Regions from separate parts of the Arcicella rigui genome, predicted to be linked through region 1. Evidence: riboswitches for the same ligand, from Rfam matches in the RefSeq annotation. Region 1 holds a riboswitch; the other holds the start of a gene.
The links. Region 1 has a riboswitch for S-adenosylmethionine ahead of VB248_RS19805 (hypothetical protein). Riboswitches for the same ligand answer to the same signal wherever they lie in the genome.
Positions count from the first base shown of each region.

Region 1 (3,427 bases):
TCAAAAGAAACAAAGAATTAGGTTTACGTTCGGCATATCATCATGCACAAGTAGATGTGGCTCGTTGGAATGTATTAAACTCTGCCAGAGCAGGACTTACCTCGATGGAACATTGGTACGGTTTGCCAGAAGCACTTTTCGACCATCAAACCATTCAGGATTATCCAGCCGATTATAATTATAGCAATGAACAAAATCGTTTTGAAGAAGCAGGAAAATTGTGGAAACAGGCTGCAAAACCCGGTTCAAAACGTTGGAATGAAGTAATGGACGAATTGTTGAAATTAGATTTCACTATCGACCCTACTTTTAATATTTATGAAGCCAATCGTGAATTAATGTTGGCTCGTCGTGCCGAATGGCATGAAGAATACACCATGCCACAATTATGGCGTTTTTATCAGCCTTCACGTATTTCGCATGGTTCGTATTGGCAAGAATGGGGAACAGAGCAAGAAGTACAATGGAAAGAAAACTATAAACTATGGATGGCGTTTATCAACGAATATAAAAACAGAGGAGGAAGAGTAACGGCAGGTTCAGACTCAGGATTTATCTTTCAGTTGTATGGTTTTGCTTATATCCGTGAATTAGAATTGTTAAGAGAAGCTGGTTTTCATCCTTTAGAAGTAATTCGTGCGGCAACCTTAAAAGGTGCGGAGGCTTTGGGAATGGCAGATAAGATTGGTAGTATAGAAGTAGGAAAATTGGCGGATATGGTGATTTTAGAAGAAAATCCACTGAAAAACCTAAAGAATCTTTACGGAACTGGAGCAATCAGATTGACAGAAAACAACGAAGTTGTACGTGTTGGCGGAGTAAAATATACGATTAAAGACGGAGTACTTTACGATGCTAAAAAACTTTTAGCCGATGTTCGTAAAATCGTTGCTGATGCTAAAAAGAAAGAAAACTTCGAGATATTTCAACCCGGTTTAGAGAAAAAGAAAGGAACGAAAGTACAGGGGAGTAAGGAGTAAGTAGGAGTGCTGAATTGCAAATTGCGAGTTATGAATTTTAAATTCTCAATATGCAATTGAATCAGTAAAATAAGTAATACTAAGGATACTAAAACCAATAGTTTTAATTTTCCACTCAGAAGCTGTTTAAACTTTCTTGTTTTTCTGTTAGTGGGTGAATTAATTCGCCCGCTAACAGAAAACAAGATTTTGAATATTAAGATTTATTCTGCAAATCATTTTCAATCACTAACTTTCAAATCTTCAAATTAACAAATCTTCAAATTAACAAAGAATCTCATTCAGATTGTATAAAAAATTTGCTTTTCACGGCGTTGGAGTTTTACTTTGCAACATCAAGTCAATTTTCCTCCGAGGAATTCCTCCTCAACAGGTAATTGATTTATAAAGAAGAAGGGAGAGAATAGGCTCTATGAACTTCTGGCAACCTACCGCTTCGTAACGGCAAGGTGCTAATTCCTACCTGATAAATGAAACAAATTTTGTGGACACTCAGGAAATATAAACCAATTACGATTACTCTCCCAGTTATTTTTTGCTGTTAAGTTTTCGTCAGGTTTACGATTTAATTATTCGTTAATCGTCACGTTTTCGTGACCTTAATTTGTCAGCTTTATGTCAAAATTTATTCGAGTAACAACAGGCAATTACCTGATTGTTCATGGCTTCGACGCCAACAACAAAGAAATTATCGAAGAAGTAAACGTTGCCGAAAAAACGGTGAAAATTGTTGCTATCAAACGTATTCAGTCTATTTCAGAAAAATACATTTTAGTAACAGGTTCGCATGGCAGAATGATGTATTGGGAATACGAGGAAAGTTTTGAGGATTTACAAAAGCAATTATCCTATAATTCACTTTTGGTTGAGTAAATAAAGGTTTCACACAAAAGAGTATTGAAGCTCATTTTTTATACATTGAATAATCTTTTTAAATACAATCAGCCTTTCCAACTCGAAGCGGGAGGTATTTTACCAGAGCTTGAACTGGCTTATCAAACTTTGGGAGAATTAAATAAAGACTGCTCGAATGTAGTCTGGATTTGTCATGCTTTCACAGGAAGTCACGATGTAGAAGACTGGTGGCAAGGTTTAGTAGGAAGAGGAAAATTATATAATCCAGACAGACATTTTATTATTTGTGTGAATGTATTGGGTTCGCATTATGGAAGTACAGGGCCGCTTTCCATCAATCCAGCCACGGGCGAGCCTTATTATCATACATTTCCATTCATTACCATTCGTGATATTGTAAATTCATTTGATTTGCTTCGTGAACATCTGGGAATACAGAAAATAAAAACTTGTATTGGCGGTTCTTTAGGCGGACAGCAAGCCGTAGAATGGGCGATTTCGCAACCCGATTTAATCAAAAACTTGATATTAATTGCTACCAATGCCCAACACTCTCCATGGGGGATTGCCTTCAATGAGTCGCAAAGAATGGCGATAGAAGTAGATCCAACTTGGAAAGAAAGCCATCCGCAGGCAGGTATCGAAGGCATGAAAGCCGCCAGAGCAACGGCTTTGATTTCGTATAGAAATTATGAAACCTACGGAATTACACAAGCCCGTAATGATGAACCGCTGGGGAAAGCTCATAGAGCGATGGGTTATCAGCGATACCAAGGAGAAAAATTGGCACAGCGATTTAATGCCTATTCTTATTATGTACTTTCACAAGTAATGGACTCGCAAGATGTTGGTCGTGGTCGTGGAGGACTTGTACAGGCACTTTCGCAAATCAAGGCAAAAACCTTGGTAATGGGCATCAAGTCGGACACCCTTTTCCCAATTAACGAACAAGCATTTTTGGCAAAACATATACCCGGAGCAACTTTTCAAGCATTAGATTCCTTGTACGGACACGACGGTTTTTTGATAGAAAGCCAATTAATCACCAAAGCCATTAAGTTATGGAAAAAATTTGTACGTTTAGATGTCAATCCAATGTATGATTTCTTTAAGCGATTGGAGAAGAAAGAGGTGGCGGTGTAAGGAATTATGAGTTTTTAATTATGAATGATGAGTTAGGCTTGTACGAAGGATTATGGAAATTGTTGATTTTGGCTTTCGGATGTCGGATTTCAGATTCATACTTTTTTTAGAAGTATTTTAAAAAAGAGGGTGTTTCCTAAAATTTCTGAAATCAGAAACCCCAATTCCTAAATAGCTTTAAAATTCGTACATAACTAAAGATGAATTGAGTAAATACTCTTAATTTTAAAATCAAAAAAGCGGTTGAAATTAATTTTTCGACCGCTTTTTTGATACATTCTGCAATACTAAACTCTATTCTAATAATACTTTTCCATCCTGTATAATTCCCTGATTTTGAATTGAGTAGAAATGATTTCCTCTGCCGATGTCTCCGACCAAGATTTTAGTTTTCTTGACAAAAGTAGTTTCTGCTACTTTTTGACCTAATACATTGTACAATTGGAAAG
Region 1 is NZ_JAYFUM010000027.1:44,431-47,857, reverse strand. It holds gene VB248_RS19810 (amidohydrolase family protein) at 1-980, shown strand, start outside; SAM riboswitch class I at 1,360-1,488, shown strand; gene VB248_RS19805 (hypothetical protein) at 1,596-1,853, shown strand; gene VB248_RS19800 (homoserine O-acetyltransferase family protein) at 1,899-2,978, shown strand; gene VB248_RS19795 (T9SS type A sorting domain-containing protein) at 3,273-3,427, opposite strand, start outside.

Region 2 (3,427 bases), on a different contig from region 1:
AACGCACACTATCTTTATCTAAATTTCTATCTAAAACTTTCAGTACGTGCGAGCCAACATTTGTCAAATTTGAACAAGCACTTCCGCCCGAAACAGCAATACCAAGTGCATCTAAGCGATTTACCAATACTCCACCTTTGTGCAATCTCGGAAAAGCTACGTTCAAGATATTACTGATACTGTTTTGTGAGGATTCACTTTCGCCATTAAACGAAATCTCATCTTGAAACAATGCTTTTAAATTACTCACCATTTTAGATTTCAAAAAAGCAATATAGTTTTGATGTTCTTTCAAATCTCTGTAAGCGATTTCTAAAGCTTTTGCCATTCCTACAATCCCAGCAACATTTTCTGTACCCCCACGAGTACCCTTTTCCTGAGCTCCTCCATAAATATGGGGTTTTATCTTTTTGTACTTGTTGATATAAATAAAACCTACGCCTTTTGGCCCATGAAATTTATGTGATGAACCTACCAAATAATCTACTTTAAGTTGCTGTAAATCAAATTGATACTTTCCGATTGTTTGTGTAGTATCGCTATGGAAAATGGCATCGTACTTTTTACAAATTTCACCAATTCTTTCGATGTCGTTCAAATTTCCAATTTCATTATTGGCGTGCATCAAACTCACTAAAGTTTGTGGATTTATCGATAAGCGTTTTTCCAATTGCTCATAATTGATATTTCCTTTGGCATCCAATTTTACAAAATTTACTTCTACTTCATTGGGCTGATTAAATTGTCCTAATGTCTGCAAAACAGCTTTATGCTCTATCCTACTCGTTACCACCTGACGCAATTCGTAAGTTTTAATTGCTCCAGTCAAAGCCAAGTTATTGGCTTCTGTTGCTCCTGAAGTGAAGAAAATATCACTTGCAGAGGCGTTCAACAAATTTGCAATCGTTTTTCGAGATACCTCTACGGCTTCACGGGCTTTTCTACCAACTTGATGGCTTGAAGAAGGATTTCCAAAGTGGTTTGTCAAGTATGGAATCATCGCATCCAATACTTCAAGGTCTAAGGCTGTTGTTGCGGCATTATCACAATAAATCTCCATTGTATTTAAGTTTTTAGGTTATTAATGAATGTATTTTCTAAAGTCAAATAGGTTATTGAGGTCTTCCTTCCACTGTAATCACTAAAAGCATTTAACTTTTAATCATTCTTTTTTTCAAGTGAGAAATCACTAAAATGAAATGTCTTTTATCAGGAATTATTTCTGTTGAATCAGATTGGCTAAAACTGAAACTTCTGTTCAAAGGGAATACAAATGCCTTTTTTATCATGGCAAACTTGCCCTTTTATCGCCCCAAAAATATCTAAGGTATGTTCTACAATTCTGACCTTGGTTCTGAATTCGGCTTTTTTAGCAAAATACGATACTTCAAATCCCCAGTTTTTATCTATTTTTTTCAATGGTGCTATCGGTGTAATTTTTCCTTCCACTTCAAAAGAACCATTTTCGGCAAACCAAAAAGTTGTTGGTTGTGGACCAATATCAGCTTTAAAATCAGATGAATAGAGTGTCCATCCATTCTCAATATTGGCTGTAAAAACCAGTTCTACTTCATCGCCGACCTTAAATTTAGGGTCAGCAAAATTGAATTTCCAATTAGTAATTTGCTCAATTTGCTGTGCTTTTACGCAAGTAAATGTAAAAAGTAGCAAAACGACTAAACTTATACGTTTCATAAAATTTTCAATTTAAAAATTATAGCTTGTGTTGTTAATACTTGTGTGGGTTGGCACTTAGCAAACCAAAATTTATTTTATGCCAACAGGCAGATAATTTTTAGAATATGTCTTGGTGAATTCATGCTATTAGAATATTAATTATATAGACTATATAGATTAATTGACTAAAAAAATATATTTTAAAACGGGATTTTAAAGATTTATCATTAGAATAAGGTTGGGGCACCTTGTGGGTGGTTTACAGGTTGCCAGAAGTTCATTGAGCCTAATCTCTCCCTTCGTTCTTTATAAATCTATTTATTCGATAGGCAAAGTTCTATTTTAAAAATAAATTTTCCAAATATTTGACAAGAAATATTTATAAAAATTTCGGAGTAAATGGATGATTTAGAAAAAAATCTCTAAGTGTTATATATCATTTGTAGTGACAAGGTCTTCTTGTCGCTACAAATGATTGAATTAATCCTGAAACTTCTGAAAAAACTTTTAAAAATGCAATAATTGACTAATACTATGAATTACTTCTGGAGCAACTTTCCATAAAGTTCTAATGCTCAACAAAATAACCACTGAACCAACAATAAACATCAAAGGACGACGAGGTACTTTATTAATCAAGATTGCTCCGAATGGTGCGGCAATTATTCCCCCTACAACCAAACCTAAAATGATTTGCCAAGAATTTACACCTTCAAAAAACAAGAAAGTAAGTCCACTCGAAAGAGTAATTAAAAACTCTGCGGCATTTACTGAACCAATGGCATAACGTGGATTTCTGCCTTGTCCTAATAAAGTGGAAGTAACGATTGGCCCCCAACCACCACCGCCAATGGCATCCATAAATCCGCCAAAAATGGCTAAAATTCCTACCTTTTTAGTTTTGCGTTTAGCAATACTTTTCTGAAATGCTTTTTTGATAATTACGCCCCCTAAAATAAGCATATACAAAGAAATATAAGGTTTGATAGCGTCGCCATCAATAATTTCTGAAAGTAAATAAGCTCCAGCTACCGAACCAACTACGCCCCAAAGCAAAGCTCTGAATAGTTTTTTATTGATATTTTTAAACTGATAATGCGAAACAGCAGAAGCACCTGTAGTAAACATTTCAGAAACGTGAACACTTGTACTACTCAAAGCTGGTGGCACGCCAATACCCAACAAAAAGGAAGTAGAAGTAATACCATAAGCCATTCCTAAAGTTCCATCAACCAACTGGGCAGCCAAACCAACGCCAACATAAGAAAAGAAATTAGGTCCTAACCAATTTTGAGCTTGATTGGCAAAATTCACTATTGGAGCTTTTCCGACAAAAAGCACAAAACAAAGCAGATAAATAGCAATAGCGATAAACCACATTAAAGATTGTTCAACTTGACGGCTCACTCTGAGTTTTAGAGCAATTTTATTAGAGAATTGATTGTTTTCCATGATTGTAAAAAGGGTTTTATCGCTATGTATTTTATTGGAATCCGTAAATTAATCGTAAATATTGTCGGTTGAGTGTTTTGAAATATACCGTGATTAACACCGCTAACGCACTAATAATATACGGATTGAAAAATTCTTTGAAATGGTAATATGATATAAAAAAGGTAAGAAAACATCGGCTGTATTCTAAGTAAAAAATCCAACGACGCTGTTCTAAAATAGCTCCACAGTTTACCAAGCTTACGAGTATAATCAGGGCTATACTTATTTGTGAAATCAAATCCATTTGCTCTTCTAT
Region 2 is NZ_JAYFUM010000006.1:278,264-281,690, forward strand. It holds gene VB248_RS06135 (cysteine desulfurase family protein) at 1-1,060, opposite strand, end outside; gene VB248_RS06140 (protein-disulfide reductase DsbD domain-containing protein) at 1,240-1,695, opposite strand; SAM riboswitch class I at 1,896-1,992, opposite strand; gene VB248_RS06145 (sulfite exporter TauE/SafE family protein) at 2,185-3,129, opposite strand; gene VB248_RS06150 (sterol desaturase family protein) at 3,161-3,427, opposite strand, start outside.
Region 2: another riboswitch for S-adenosylmethionine. It lies ahead of VB248_RS06140 (protein-disulfide reductase DsbD domain-containing protein); the one in region 1 lies ahead of VB248_RS19805 (hypothetical protein).